Regions from separate parts of the Ornithinibacillus salinisoli genome, predicted to be linked through region 1. Evidence: riboswitches for the same ligand, from Rfam matches in the RefSeq annotation. Region 1 holds a riboswitch; the other holds the start of a gene.

Region 1 (7,934 bases):
AGCTTAAGTGTGATTTTACAAGTATTTGATTATCAAATTGACGGTCTGATTGCTGGTTTAGGGATAGGTGGACTTGCTTTTTCCCTTGCTGCCAAAGATGCTCTTGCCAATTTATTTGGGGGAATTGTCATTATTACCGAAAAACCATTTACTATAGGAGATTGGATCATGACTCCAAGTGTGGAAGGTACCATTGAAGATATCACTTTCCGTAGTACAAGAGTACGGACATTTGCTGATGCGTTAGTGACGGTGCCGAATTCAACCTTAGCTAATGAATCCATTACAAACTGGAGCCAAATGGGTAAAAGGCAAATTTCATTTAATATTACACTGACATATGATACACCAACAACAAAAGTCAAACATGTCACCACTCAAATTAAGGAGCTTCTAGAACAGCATCCAGGAATACATCAAGAAACAATTTTCGTTAATTTGAATCAGTATAAAGAGAATGGTTTAGAGATATTTCTCTACTTCTTCACCAATACAACCGATTGGGGAGAGTACTTGGCAAATAGAGAAGATATAAATTTAAAAATCTTAGATATTATTGACAGAGAAGGTGTCCAGATCGCTGTGCCTAGCAGAAGGCTTTATGTAGATTCAGATGCGGATATTCAAGGTGGGGCAAGGATGAATCAAGACTCATAATATTATCGGTAAGGAAGCATATGCTAAAAAGCAAAGCTTCCTATTTTTTTTACAAATTTAGTACTAGGTATTAATAGGTTGTGATAAAATAGAATTAACTATAAACATATTTGATTGATAATGGAGTCAAAGGAGATACCTCATGTACAATTTTGCTGCTAATGTATTGAAAATTATTTTAAGTTTATTTGGAAGGATTACCGTGTACCAAAAAGAAAATTTACCGAAGTCAGGCGGTTATGTAATTGCATGCACACATACTGGCTGGGTAGATATATTATGGCTTGGTATAGCAACCCTTCCAACTAAAATTCATTATATGGCTAAGAAGGAGCTTTTTGAAACAGGTTTCTTAAAGTGGCTGATGAATAGTCTTCATGCTTTTCCGGTTGACAGAGAAAACCCAGGACCTAGTACGATTAAAATACCTCGACGATTGTTAGCTGAAGGAAAGGTTGTTGGGATTTTTCCAAGTGGAACAAGAGCAAGTGAAGAGGTGCCATTAAAAAAAGGTGCAGTGACTATTGCTGCTCACTCTAAAGCACCGATTATTCCAGCGGCTTATGTGGGTCCGAATAATTTTAGTGATTTGTTTAAACGGATTAAACCAAAACTTATTTATGGCGAACCCATCTTCCTACGAGAAAATGAGTCAAAAAAAGAAGGTATGGAAACAATGATGAAACAAATTAATGAGGAGTTCGCAAGTTTACAAGAAAGATTGAAATCCATGTAATGAATAGATGGGGACTAAGGTGTTTAGTCAAAGAAAAATCTGAACTATGATTCGAAATTCTATTAGAATTCGAGTTAGTTTGGATTTTTCTTTTGGTGTTTTCGTACTTTGTTGCTAATCATACATAAACTGCGCCAAAAAGATGAGGCGCTAAAGTATAAAATGCCAAACGGTCGATCATAGCAGTGGTGAAGAGAAAATAACCAATGGTCACATAGCAGTTATTTCGCATTTTACATCAACTAAGAATTAAGACATTACCGTTGAATAAGTAACATTTTAATCTTCCTATCGTGTAATCGTTTGGCTTTAGAAAGAAAAGTTTTTTATAGGTGTTTAAGGTTCAGGTACAAGTTGAACGGTGACTTTCTCAGAAGAAGCTTCTTCATATGCATTAATCAAACCGAGCTCCTTAATGGAAGCTTTGCTTACTTTTTTTTGATTAAAAGCAACGGTAAACGCCTGATCAAACGGAAACTCGTGTACGGAAACCGTTTGATTATCGATCCATTCTACCCCCAATGTAGATTGATTGACTCCTTCTATACTGGAAGCTAATGGAATTCCGTGTTTGAAAAAATGGTGTTCCTTTTCTTTTGCGACACCTGGCTCGTTTAAGCATAGGAATAGGGAAAGATTATCTCCGAGCTGAAGAAGTCCATAATGAAAGCGGAACAAAAGCTTATCTATGTTGCCAAGGCTCTTTAATATCCGTTTTTGACGCTTTTTCTCTTCCGTTACAAATGATTGTGCCTCAACGGATGTATGATTTAGAAGGAATCTAGTATAATGCTCACTACAAAGCAGGGCTGCATACATGTCCTTTTTTTCAACCTCATTTATTCCGTGTGCATAAAGAATAATCTTTGGATAGGTAGGAAAATCAGAAAATGTATATGGTGCCTGTGTCTGATCATTCCAAAAGGGTTGCTTATCAAATTCCTTCCATCCATAATCGTGCATATAAATGGCTGTTTCTACGGATTTTCTATTGGCTTTCCCATGAAATAATGAATCTTTCCAGTGGGACATGATGTCCCCAGATGTGAGAGCGTGGTTATGCTGCTCAATCATAATAAATTCATTTTCTCGTTCTCTAACAATCATCCTAACACTCCTTATGTAAGTGAAAACATCACAATCTGCTAAGCACCTAAGTGCAGATCGTGATGTTAGGCTTAAAGGTATCCAGATTGTAACGTATAGTAAGACCTACTGAATGAAATTTCACTTTATATTAGTTTATCAAACTGAACACGTTTATTTAAAGCATACGCGATTGGGATTCCAATAGCTAATACCGTAAATTCGCCAGCGGCTGTAGTTAGCCACGTAAGTAAAAATGGAAAATTAAGTACCAAATTTAGTTCAAATGCAATAATGAACATATTAAATGTAAAGACGATTGTATTAGCAATTAGTAGCACTATGATATTCTTTACAAATTTGGATAGAAAAATAATAATTGCTAATGAAATAGCAGAATGTGCAACACCAAAGACGAGATCATACCAACCTAATGGTGAAAATAAATTATAGATAAACACACCTACAACGATCCCGAAGAAGTACTTTTTGTTAAAAACAATAAGGTGGTTAAATACTTCAGAAATGCGGAATTGGATATTTGTAAAACCAAAAGGAACAATAAGTGCAGACACAGCGATATATAACGCTGCAATTAATGCGTTAACAACCAACGTTTTATTTTTCATAGAAATCTCTCCTTAGTTTTTTTACGTGGGATGGTTTCGAACCACGTGCTACATATAAAAGCCATTTAAGTATATCTTTAAATGACTTTATACAAAAGCAAAACACATTAGAAAGTGTTCGACTTAAATATATGTGATCCCACCATTACTATGTCACTTTGTATTAGATTTTCTATTATTTACAAGCCTAGATATAGCTTTCCAAAATGAAACAATATTACTCCAAACACATTAGCATCACTTATTGACACGTGAAGTTAGTAAGTCTTATAATAATTACTATAAGTAAGTTAATTTAAAAAAGTAACTTTAGATAAAGGAGGCTATTTCATGGAAAAGAAATTTTTTCAAAAACCAACAACCTATGTTGGGGAGGTCAATATAAATGTGACTGATTTGGAAAGGTCACTTCATTTTTATAAAAATATATTGGGGTTTCGCGTATTGAAGCAATCGAGCCTTAGCGTAGTATTAACTGCAGATGGGAAAACACCAATCCTATCATTGGAGCAACCGCCAGAAGTTATATCAAGAGAAGCAAAAACAACTGGTTTATACCACTTTGCTATTTTATTACCAACGCGAGCAGACCTTTCATCTTTTTTAAAACATAGTATTCGATCCGGTGTGCCATTAGGTGCTTCGGACCACTATGTAAGTGAGGCTTTATATTTTAATGATCCTGATGGGAATGGCATTGAAGTATACCGTGATCGACCATCATCAGAATGGAATTGGACAGAAGGGCAGGTAGCTATGGCGACAGAGCCACTGGATGGAGATAATCTTCTTGCAGAAGGTGACAAAGAATGGAATGGAATGCCAGAGGATACTATATTAGGTCATATCCATTTGCATGTTGCAAATTTAGAGGAAACGGAAAAATTTTATGTCAATGGTTTAGGGTTTAAAATTGTAACGAAATATCCAGGTGCATTATTTGCTTCAACTGGAGACTATCATCATCACATCGGTTTAAATGTATGGAATGGAGTAGGAGCTAAACCACCAGTGAAAAATAGTGTTGGCCTTAATTGGTTTGAGCTTGTTTTTCCAAGTGAAGAGGCTGTGAAACAAACAGTCAGTAAATTAAACAGTATGGGTGTAACTGTTAAGCATGATAATGAAGTCGTGGATCCGGCAGGGAATGTCATTAGATTAGTTTGTTAAATTTCGTAGATTGTCAACTTGGGATTCTTGGTAATCTTTTTTATTATTCAAGTTTGCTTTATCACGTATTCTAATGGTATGAATGGTCATTTCGTAATACACTATAAATAGTAACTTACATGAGAAAAGGAAGGAATCTATGGCTTATCTACTATTGGTTGTTGGTTTTGCCTTGTTAATAAAAGGTGCGGATTATTTTGTAGATGGATCCTCCAACATTGCTCGGTTACTCCGTGTGCCATCTATACTTATTGGTTTAACCATTGTCTCCTTTGGAACAAGTTCGCCTGAAGCAACTGTCAGTATAATTGCAGCTATGGAAGGAACGGCAGAAGTCTCATTAGGGAACGTAGTTGGGAGTAATATTTTCAATCTGACCTTAGTTGTTGGGGTTGCTGCCATGCTATATCCATTGAAAGTGGAAAGCGAGACCATTCGGAAGGAAATCCCTTTTACACTATTAGCGAGTGTTGCATTACTAATTTTAATTAGTGATATTGTTTTGCAAGGACATGGGTCAAATCTCATTACACGTAGTGATGGTTTTCTTTTATTGTTGTTTTTAATAATTTTTATGTATTATGTTTTTGAAGTTGCAATGAAAAGTAGAAAAAATAAAGTAGATGGACCTATTTCAAGTGAAACAAAATGGGGAAGAAATGTATTTTTTACACTGCTCGGACTTACTGGAATTATCATAGGTGGAGACCTAGTGGTAGACAACGGAACGGAAATTGCTTACTCGTGGGGAATGAGTGAAACGCTAGTCGGATTAACTATAATAGCTGTTGGTACCTCGCTTCCTGAACTAGTCACTTCAATAGTTGCTGCTTTGAAAAAAGAAAGTGAGATTGCGCTTGGAAATATTGTAGGTAGTAATATATTTAATATTTTATTCGTATTAGGCATAACATCCGTTATTACTCCATTACCTGTGAATGGTAAAGTTTTTTTCGATATCAAAGCGATGATCGTCTTAACCGTATTATTATTAGTATTCTCCAGGACGAAATATAAGATTGGTAAGTCAGAGGGATTCATTCTTGTACTTGCGTATGCCGCTTATCTTCTTTATATCATTATAAGAAATTAATTAAAGAAACCCGTTCTGCTAGTGAGAACGGGTTTTGTTTATGAAAAATTTTGATACCATTTTTCAGCTGTTTCCACTTCACTATAGGTTAGCTGATGCCCCATATTCTCCCAATGCAGTACAACACTTGCTCCTGCCTTTTCTAGTAATGATTTGAGGTCTTCTGATTCCTGGGCTGGACAGATCGGATCATTTGAACCAGCTGCAATAAATACATTTTTTCCAGTAAGATTCGGTAATTCGATCCCTCTTCTTGGTACCATTGGGTGATGTAGAATAGCTGCTTTTAGCGCATCTTGATAGTGGAACATCAAGCTCGCAGCAATATTTGCTCCGTTGGAATACCCGATTGCAATAATATTGTTACGATCAAATTCATATTTTTCAGCAGCCTCATTAAGAAATTCATTTAGCTCTTTCGTTCGGAAGGTTAAGTCCTCTTCATCAAAAACACCTTCTGCTAATCGTTTGAAAAAGCGTGGCATCCCATTTTCAAGAATATTACCTCGAACACTAAGGACATTTGCTTCAGGATCAATTTTTTCGGCTAGAGGCAGCAAATCCCGTTCTGTACCACCTGTTCCATGTAGCAAAAGTAATGTTGGTTTTGATTGGTCGTTACCTTTTTGAAAAATATGATTCATATTCATTTCCTCCTTATTTTCCCGCTCGTTTTAAAATATCTATTAATTGTTCCTTTTCATTGTTGCTAACATCTGCAAATATTTGATCGATTACTTTTTTATGCTTCGGGAAAATTTCGTCCATTAACACTTTTCCTTTATTGGTGATTTGGATATAAACAACACGGCGATCTTCTGTGCAATTAATCCGTTCCAGAAACCCCTTTGATTCTAATTTATCGATGACATAAGTGATGGAGCCGGTATTAATCAGGACGGCTTCAGAGATTTCTCGAATTGTTTGTCTTCCTTTATGGTAAAGAGCCTCTATAACAGCAAAGTCTGACGTCTTCATGCCATGGTCGCTAATATCTTTTTGCACCTGTTCTTGAATTGACTTTGATGCTTTCATTAAAACAACAAAGGCTTTTAAGGATAGATTCTCGCTCATATTATTGCACCTCAGTAATATCGAAATATATTTTGAATTAAAGTATCTTTAATTAAGTATAATTTTATCGTTGGTGGTGGGGGATGTCAAATGGGAGAGAATTTTGGTGATGGTTAAGGATAATTTGTAATGTACTAGATTTGTTGTTTTGAGCGAATTTTTGTCGAATAGGAGCGGATTTCTTAGTTTATGAGCGAATCCGAAAATTTATGAGCGAATTTCAGAATTTATGAGCGTTTTCATGTCGAATAGGAGCGAATTATCCAATTTAGCATATTAGCTGCTCGTTGACTCGGAGCAGCTAATAAACAAGAAAGTTCTTTGATAATCAACCTTGACCCTTTAGGACATACATTCCTTCGAGTGTAGCTATTTATTCTTATCCTGTAGCTTCAAAAACTGCATCCGCTCATTAAACAGGGTCGGATAAGATAAAAATCCAAGTGCGATACTAGTGACAACCGCTGTAGTTAATAGTAAAAACAAAATGAGTAATTGAAACTGAACAGCCTGAACAGGATCCGCTCCTGCAATGATTTGTCCACTCATCATACCAGGTAGTTGCACTAGTCCAATCGTTTTTTGACTCTCAATCGTAGGGATTGTACTAGCTTTGATCGATGTAATTAGTTGTGTATGGATTGCTTGTTTTGGCGTCCCTCCGAGTGATAAGATGAGCTCTGTTTCATCCTGATGTGTTTCCACTTCTGAAGTAAAACGGTTTAAAAAGAGGATACCAAGCACCATAGAATTACCGATCACCATCCCGCTAATAGGAATAATATACTGTGCGGTTGGTGGAGTGATGTTTAGTCCCAATAAAATACCCTGGGTTAGAACTTCTATAAAAATAAACGTAACAATTAATTTCCATGTAATCCCTCTAATGGACGCACCCTTTCTTCGGGCATTTTGTGTTGCAGCACCAATCATTAGCAGGATCATTAGAAAAATAAAAATAAAGTGCTCGGTGTCGAATACATATTGTAGAACGAAACCTACTAAGAGAAGTTGAATAATAGATCTCACGGTTGCAATAATTGTATCCTTTTCTAATCCTAAATTTAGTGTTTTCGATAAGATTAATGGGATTAAAACGAAAATAAGGGTAATGGACAACGTTACATAGCTCATCCCAATTCCCCCTTTACAAATTGTTGGACGCGTTCATCTTTTGGTGCATGCAAAAGGGAGCTTTCCCCTGTCTCTATAACCTCTCCATTCATCATAACCCAAGTATAGTGACCTATTTTTAGTGCTTGTTCTAAATTATGCGTAATCCAAACCATCGTGGTTCCGTATTTTTCGTTAATTTTTTCTATTAACTCTTCGATATCATGTTGGGACACTCTGTCTAGTGAAGAAGTGATTTCATCAAGCAATAGTATTTTTGGCTGGTTAACGAGGGTCCGGGCAATCGATAGCTTTTGACGTTGACCACCTGATAAGTCCTTTGCGTTGCGTTGTAAAAAACTCCCATCTAGTCCGA
Region 2 (7,934 bases), on a different contig from region 1:
TGGCAAATTACACATGGAATATTCCGATGCAGCTGGAACACTCTTATTAAATGTTAGTGAAAAAGCATGGAGTAAGGAAATTTGTGATGCATTGGATCTTAACCCAGAGCTTTGTCCGCCATTAGTAGAATCGTATGATGAAGTTGGAACGATTACAGAAGATATTGCTGAGATTACCGGACTATCACCAGAGACTAGCGTATTTGCAGGTGGTGCTGATAATGCCTGTGGTGCCATTGGTTCTGGAATTCTTGAGGATGGAAAAACGCTTTGTAGTATTGGTACATCAGGTGTTGTCTTATCCTATGAATCAAGTGACGATAAAGACTTTGGTGGAAAGGTGCATTATTTTAATCACTCCTCACCTGAGGCGTTTTATACGATGGGAGTTACCCTTTCGGCAGGTTATAGCTTAACTTGGTTTAAAGATGTTTTTGCCTCCGAAGAAACGTTTGAAGATTTATTAGTAGATATTGGATCTGTTCCAGTTGGGTCTAATGGGTTACTGTTCACTCCATACTTAGTTGGAGAAAGAACACCACATGCAGATGCAGCGATACGAGCTAGTTTCATTGGTGTGGATAGCTCGCATGAACGGAAAGATTTTGTCCGTGCAGTACTGGAAGGGATCACGTTTTCATTAAATGAATCTATTGATATATTCCGTCAAAGTGGAAAAACAATTAATACCATTGTTTCAATTGGTGGCGGAGCAAAAAATGAAGATTGGCTACAAATGCAAGCAGATATTTTCGATGCTAAAATAATCAGATTAGCAAGTGAACAAGGCCCGGGGATGGGAGCAGCAATGTTAGCAGCATATGGTTGCGGATGGTTTGCATCATTACAAGCTTGCGCAGATGAATTTCTGAAAGTGGATAAAGAATATCTGCCGAATAAAGATAAAGCAGAAAAATATAAAGAGCTATTCACGATCTACCAAGAAATTTATGAACAAACAAAAGGTCTCAATAATAAATTACTAGAATATAGAAAATAGAAAAAAAGTGCCAGGCACCTGTGAATTTTTTACAGGTGCCTGGCACTTTTAATTTAGTTAACTTCTACTTCGTGTTGTTCATGCTCGTGTAATCCTTCTTCGTTTTGAACGTGAATCTGGATAGTGTAAAGCCCTTTATGTTCGAAAGTGTGTTCAGCTACATATTCTCCAGGATTTGTTTCCTCCGCTTCAACCCATTCGTGTTTACTATTGTCAAGGTCATCATTCCAGATTTCATATTGCACTTCTGCATCGGTTAATGCGTCGTTATCCATTTCTAGAAGTACGTTTAATGAGATTTCTTCATTCATTGAAACGTCTTCAAGATTGGAAAAGTTCATTTCGAATCCATTTCCGTGATGATGGTGATGATCTTCATCTTCATCATGGGAATCTGTATCTTCTTCATGACTTTCATGGTCGGAGTTTCCTTCTTCTGCATCTGAATTATGACCACCTTCTCCAACCGTAACTTCTTGCGTAGGCATCGTGTGTAGATCCTTAGCTGTTACATGTACTTGTACATGAAATAAGCCGTCTTTATCGAAGGATGTTTCAGCAGTGTAGGAGCCATCTTCATTGTTGACTGCATCTATTTTCATGCTGTTATCTTCTTGTCCTTCTTCCCATACTTCGTATTCGACTTCATCTGCATCAGTTACAGCCTCATCGCCATATGTAACCACTGCTTTTAGTTCAAGTTTTTCATCAACTTCCACTGTATCTGCTACCTGAAGGTCAACTTCTAAAGTAGCCAGCTCATCCGTGTCATCCATATCATGCATATCCTCATCTCCACAGCCGATAAGGATAACTCCTAGAGATAAAATCATTACATACATCCATAATTTTTTCTTCATTATTATGTCTCTCCTTTTCTTGTTATTTTGCTACTTTTTTCAAATCATCTATGATCAAATCGGTTTCTTCTGAAAAAGTACCTTTGTATTTTTTGATTACTTCACCTTCCGGGTTTACAAGATAAAAGCTTGTGCCATGTGTTAGTTGGTCGGATCCTTCTGGCGCTTCCAACAAGGAAGATTGAAAACTCTTAATAGAAAGTTCCTTGATAGTTTGAAAGTCATACCCAGTTAAAAATGACCAGTTACCTAAATCGGCATTATGTTTTGCAGCATATTCTTTCAAAACTTCTGGAGTATCATGGTCAGGATCGACACTAAAGGATACAAGTTCTACATCAATCTCTTCAGCTTTCATCTTTTCCTGTAGGTTAGCCATGTTTGTTGTCATTGGTGAGCATACGGTTGTACAATTCGTAAATATAAGATCGGCAATCCACCATTTCCCTTCTAAATCCTCAAGCTTTAATGTCTCGTTATCTTGGGTTGTAAATTCAAAAGGTAGAACATCTCTAGACATGTTCGTTTGAATATTGTAGCTATTACATGCGGCTAAAAATAAAAATGAAGTTACTAATATATATTTAATATATTTCACGTTTAATATCCTCTCCTTGCGATTCACTTATTCGTGACAACTATTCGACTGCATCTTTCTCAAGTTAGTTTGAATCGCTTCATTGAATGTGTATACTTTTCCACCAAATCCTGTGATAAACTTCTCGGCATGGTCTTTTAATTCAAATGTTAAAATTTGTGGTTGGCAGCATCCGATGTTAACCGAACTATTCATAACAAACCACGCTTGGTGTGCACTTATGGTTGTTTGTCTGAAAAAATCAAAACAAATTGCTTCCATTACTTCATCACCGAGCTGGTTGTGACGAATGAGTCCACAGTGTGAACAACATGCTGTTTCAATTTTAGACCCCGGTAGAATCAGTCTGTAGGCAAGTCTTTCTTGGATATGGTTTCCACAAATTATACAGTCATTAGTAGTAGGACTTGCTGTTTCTTGTAATGTTGTAATACCACCAAATGTTTTTTTAATTATACCTTCAACAATAAGTGGTTTTATATCACGGTGAACCGTCATTTCGGATACACCGAGTTCTTTACTTAGCTCGGAAATTTTCATGCTTTGATTACTTAAAATGAGATCTTTTATTCGATTTTGTCTTTCAACAGGTAGCATGCTTGCACCTCCGCACGTATTCCATCACTCTAACAATTTCCAACATATTCTAACATAAGCATATCAATTGATTATTCGTAAAGCAATGTCAGATATGTGACAGAAATGACAGTTACGTGAACATAATGAGATTGTTGTGGACGTCGACTAACAGTTGCTACAAACATCTGGTAATTCATTTGTAATTTTACTAGAGAACCTGTGAAATGTGATGTTCCTGTTCAGATAACAGTTGATAAAATACTGCTTCATTCTTATTCCAATGCTATGAATGATTTTGGACCTGGTTGGTAATCATGAATGGGCCTATTGGGATGAAAAAATTCAAGACGTATTGAAGTGGTTAACAATTACCAAAATAAAATAGCAATATAAAAATTTCCTTGATAGATTACCCTCTATTAAGGAGATTTTTTTCTAGTAAATCATCTAAATTACCCACCCCCAGGTACTATGACCCAAATACTCCCAATCCTTCATTATCTTTGAAGTCTAAGAATACATTTTTTGTGAAGTGAAAAAAACTTAGGAGGAAGAGGATGCAACTTAGAATAAAGCGGCTGCTAATCATTGGTTTCATAATGGTGATTTCGTTTAGTTTAAGTTATCCGGTTTCGGCAGGTTCAGATCTTACCGATGATATACCTACGCCAACGTTAGTAGGTGATTCGAATGACTATACAATCATGGGAAAGGTGGACAACGGAAATGATGAAACACCAGGAGAGTGGTATATTGGCGCAGTACCTGCTAATCCAGTTCCGAATTCCCCCGTAATTTTATTTGTCCCGGGACTAAATAACGTTGCACAGATTTTTTGGGAAGATAATGATATGTACCAAACAGCTGTAGATGCAGGATATCAAACTGCTTTTGTGCAATTGCATGATGCAGGTGGAGCATCGGCAGATATGTGGGATAATGGACAGTTGTTAGCAGAGAAAATTAGTGAGATTTCCGCTCATTTTGGAAAACCAGTTACGGTTGTAGCTTATAGTAAGGGTGGCGTGGATACGCAAACGGCACTAACCTACTATGGGGCTTGGCAATATGTAGACAATGTTATTACATTATCGAGTCCGCACCATGGATCGCAACTGGCTGATTTGGCGTATAGCTCTTGGGCTAGTTGGCTCGCTGATTTAATTGGAGCACAGGGTGATGGGACATATGCATTGCAGATGGCTAATATGGAGCATTTTCGTTCTCAAATTGATAACCAGTCGATGGCATATTACAACGATTACTACACGCTAGGTGGTACGAATTGGGGGTCAGTATTCTCTTCCACATGGTATGGCGGTGTGTATTTATCACAGTACGGATCTAATGATGGCGTTGTAACTACATCGAGTAGCAGGCTTCCTGGTGGGCAACAGCTAGCAATTGGTGATTGGAACCATACGACAATAAGAACCGGGGCAACTTTTCCGGTTTTCGAAAATTATGTAATGGGAAATCAACAACCTAGTACAACTTCCATGCCTAATGCAAGTGAAGATGTACATTCATCGGCAGCTACTCAATGGGTACATGGTGGTTCTTTGGTTGAAAGGGAGAACAACGAAGTAACTGTTTTTGTAGAAGATGGTGTGCAACGGATAGGGCTGCATGTTATGACTTCTGATGATTTATCTGAAATCAGATTAATAGACCCAAAAGGAAATCTGACTACACCGAAAATAGATGCTACTAAAAATAAAGACGGAGTATTTATAGGTTCAACCAGTTACTACCTAACTATCGATAAACCAATCGCCGGAAATTGGAAAGTCAAAATGACACCAAAAGAGGATGGTGCATACGTATTGTTGGCTGATTATACGGCCAATCCAATCGTTCTTCGGAATGAAAAATCAGATTCGAATGATCATCTTCAGGTAAACTATCATTTAGAAGTGGATCAATTACAAGTACAAGAGAAAACATTAAAAGCAACATATCGCATAACAGAATCGAGAAATCAGGAAAATAGAAAAACATACACGGTAAGTGGTGGTACGGATCTATCAAAAGTATTAGTGTTTGATCAAACGAACGAAGTTTATAATATAACGATAGATATAGAGGGTATAACAAAGGGAGGAGAAGCTTTTAAGCGAACAATAATTGATTCCGTTTATACAGATTAATAAAAAGCTGCTATGTAAGTGGTTGTGACCCACTAACATAGCAGCTTTTTACTTGGAATCTATTCATTTAGATATTTCATTGACAAGCTATTCATTCCCTTATATAATTAGTCGAGTGAAATGGATCAATTATATATCCGTTAACAAATAACGGAAGAGGTTCTTAGCTTCAACCCTCTATAAAAAACTAAGGACAGATGATGCGATTATAAACCATGTGCCTTAGGCCGTGGTTTTTTTGTTTTTGGTTCTTTTTGAATAGTTTGTTGCTACTTACTATAAACTGCGAAGTAACTTTTTCATGAGATTGCTAGGCGAAAAACTCCACTGTCCGTAGCGGTGTTAAGAGCTGTAGGCTACTTGGCAGTTTATAACAATTACCATAAGATTCATTACTTGGAAAAAGCAACACTCTATTAGAAATCAACCTTGTTAGGTAGTTCAAAAAGTCGGGTAAAAACTCATTTTTGAACAATCACAATTAATGAACGAAGGAGGAATACAAATGACTGGACGAAAAGATGAAGACTTAAAAGATGTGACACTTCTTGGGAGTCAAGGAACAGATTATGCTTTTGACTATACGCCAGAGGTGTTAGAAACATTTGATAATCAACACCCGAACCGAGATTACTTTGTGAAATTTAATTGCCCGGAATTTACGACATTGTGTCCAAAGACAAGACAACCAGATTTCGGAACGGTTTATATTAGCTATATTCCAAATGTGAAAATGGTGGAGAGTAAGTCATTAAAATTATATTTATTTAGCTTTCGTAATCATGGTGATTTTCATGAAGACAGCATGAACATTATTATGAATGATTTAATTGAGTTAATGGATCCTCGATATATTGAGGTATGGGGAAAATTCACACCACGTGGAGGAATCTCGATTGATCCATACTGTAATTATGGAAAGCCAGGGACAAAATATGAGCAAATGGCAGACCACCGGATGATGAATCATGATATGTACCCAGAAAAAATTGATAATCGCTAAGATCCTGAGGGTAAGAGCTTTGTTCCTTTTCTAAATCAAAGGGAGAATTTTACATGTTTATATATTTAAATGCGTTATTTGTAGGACTTTTATTAATATCTAATATTTTAGGAGTTAAATTATTTAGTGTTGGGGAGTTTATTTTACCTGCAGCAGTAATTGTTTATGTTGTTACCTATTTGATTACCGACGTTATTGGGGAATTATATGGGAAAGAAGCTGCAAGAAAAACAATTCAAGCAGGTTTTGTTACACAAGTAGTTGCACTAATTTTCCTATTTATAGCTATTCAACTTCCAGCTGCACCTGTTTTCGAATCTCAAGCGCAATTCGAAGAAATCTTAGGTGGTAGTTTTCGAGTGATTTTGGCTAGTTTACTTTCATATTTAGCTAGTCAAAACGTAGATGTTTCGATATTTCACCGGTTAAAAGCTAAGCATGGTGAAAGTAAACTGTGGTTACGCAATAATTTATCAACGATGACAAGCCAATTAATTGATACAACACTTTTTATTACCATTGCTTTCTGGGGAACCGTTCCTACAGGAGTACTTGTAGGTATGATCGTTACCCAGTATGTATTTAAATTAGGTATTGCATTAATTGACACACCAATCGCTTACTTGTTAGTAAAGATTGGGAAGAAGTATCAAAAAACAGAAGCTTACGTGTGATGATACTAGACATCCTTCAGTTGAAGGATGTCTTTTTTGTTGTCTAGTCGATAGATCAATCGTAGCAAGTTGTAAGTTGTACTGCCTAAACAAACATCAACATTCTTAGTGAGGATTGGCGTGTATTTTTGGAATATTGACAACTAATTAATCAGCATTTGCTATAATAGATATAGATAAAAAGGAGGTGATGGTATGAATTGGTCAATTTTTGAGAAGCGTATGCAACAACGGATGGAGCAAGAGCATATTCCTGGTGCTGCTGTTGCAGTTAGTAAGCATGGTAAGATTATATATGAACAAGGCTTCGGTGTAAGCGATGTGAAGACACAGGAACCGGTAACACCTGATACTATTTTCGGGGTTGCTTCTGTAACGAAATCATTTACTGCACTTGCGATCGTTACATTAGCTGAAGAAGGAAAGCTATCTTTAGATGATCCAGTCATTAGGCATTTACCTAACTTTTATATTCCGAATATAAATCCAATGGAAGCGGTCCAAATTCATCACTTATTAACCCATTCAACCGGACTAACCCCAATGCAGAGAAGAGAAGATTTAAACCAAATTAAGGAGCATCTAGACTATATAGCAAAGGAAGAGCATGATTTGCTAGGAAAACCAGGTGAGTATTTTAGTTATTGTAATGATGCATTTTTATTACTTGGTGCAATTATTGAAAAGTATACAGGTAAGTTGTATCGTAGATCATTGACCGAACAAATACTGAATCCATTAAAAATGTTCCGATCGACATTTAGTGTTGAGGAAATACATAAGATGAGCAATGTTTCAACGCCATATGTATATGATTCAAAAAACGGAGAATTTCAAGAACAAGATTGGCCGACGCTAGGAAACTATGAAGTTGGCGGTGGCATTCGTTCGAGTGTTATAGACTTGTTAAAATATGGGGAACTGTATATTAATAAAGGGTCTTTTGAAGGTAAACAATTGGTATCTAGTGAAATGCTGGCAAAAATGTCTCAGCCACATATATCGATTGATAAGGATTCTTTCTATGGTTACGCCTTTAAAATAACTCCAGATTACCATGGTGTTACACT

Evidence for each region. A riboswitch is a leader RNA that binds a small molecule or an ion and turns the genes downstream of it on or off. The one in region 1 is predicted to bind preQ1.
Region 2: linked by a shared signal. The riboswitch ahead of queF (preQ(1) synthase) and the one ahead of ACFSTA_RS02640 (QueT transporter family protein) in region 1 are both predicted to bind preQ1.

What each region holds. Positions count from the first base shown of each region.
Region 1 covers NZ_JBHUMI010000005.1:26,909-34,842, reverse strand. The annotation lists gene ACFSTA_RS02655 (mechanosensitive ion channel family protein) at 1-657, shown strand, start outside; gene ACFSTA_RS02650 (lysophospholipid acyltransferase family protein) at 800-1,393, shown strand; gene ACFSTA_RS02645 (DUF3891 family protein) at 1,730-2,500, opposite strand; gene ACFSTA_RS02640 (QueT transporter family protein) at 2,626-3,108, opposite strand; PreQ1 riboswitch class I at 3,115-3,159, opposite strand; gene ACFSTA_RS02635 (VOC family protein) at 3,439-4,278, shown strand; gene ACFSTA_RS02630 (calcium/sodium antiporter) at 4,418-5,371, shown strand; gene ACFSTA_RS02625 (alpha/beta hydrolase) at 5,410-6,015, opposite strand; gene ACFSTA_RS02620 (MarR family winged helix-turn-helix transcriptional regulator) at 6,029-6,445, opposite strand; gene ACFSTA_RS02615 (ABC transporter permease) at 6,815-7,579, opposite strand; gene ACFSTA_RS02610 (ABC transporter ATP-binding protein) at 7,576-7,934, opposite strand, start outside.
Region 2 covers NZ_JBHUMI010000017.1:9,468-17,401, forward strand. The annotation lists gene xylB (xylulokinase) at 1-1,000, shown strand, start outside; gene ACFSTA_RS14080 (FixH family protein) at 1,054-1,860, opposite strand; gene ACFSTA_RS14085 (SCO family protein) at 1,883-2,458, opposite strand; gene ACFSTA_RS14090 (DeoR family transcriptional regulator) at 2,486-3,055, opposite strand; gene ACFSTA_RS14095 (esterase/lipase family protein) at 3,595-5,187, shown strand; PreQ1 riboswitch class I at 5,338-5,384, shown strand; gene queF (preQ(1) synthase) at 5,693-6,190, shown strand; gene ACFSTA_RS14105 (queuosine precursor transporter) at 6,244-6,864, shown strand; gene ACFSTA_RS14110 (serine hydrolase domain-containing protein) at 7,060-7,934, shown strand, end outside.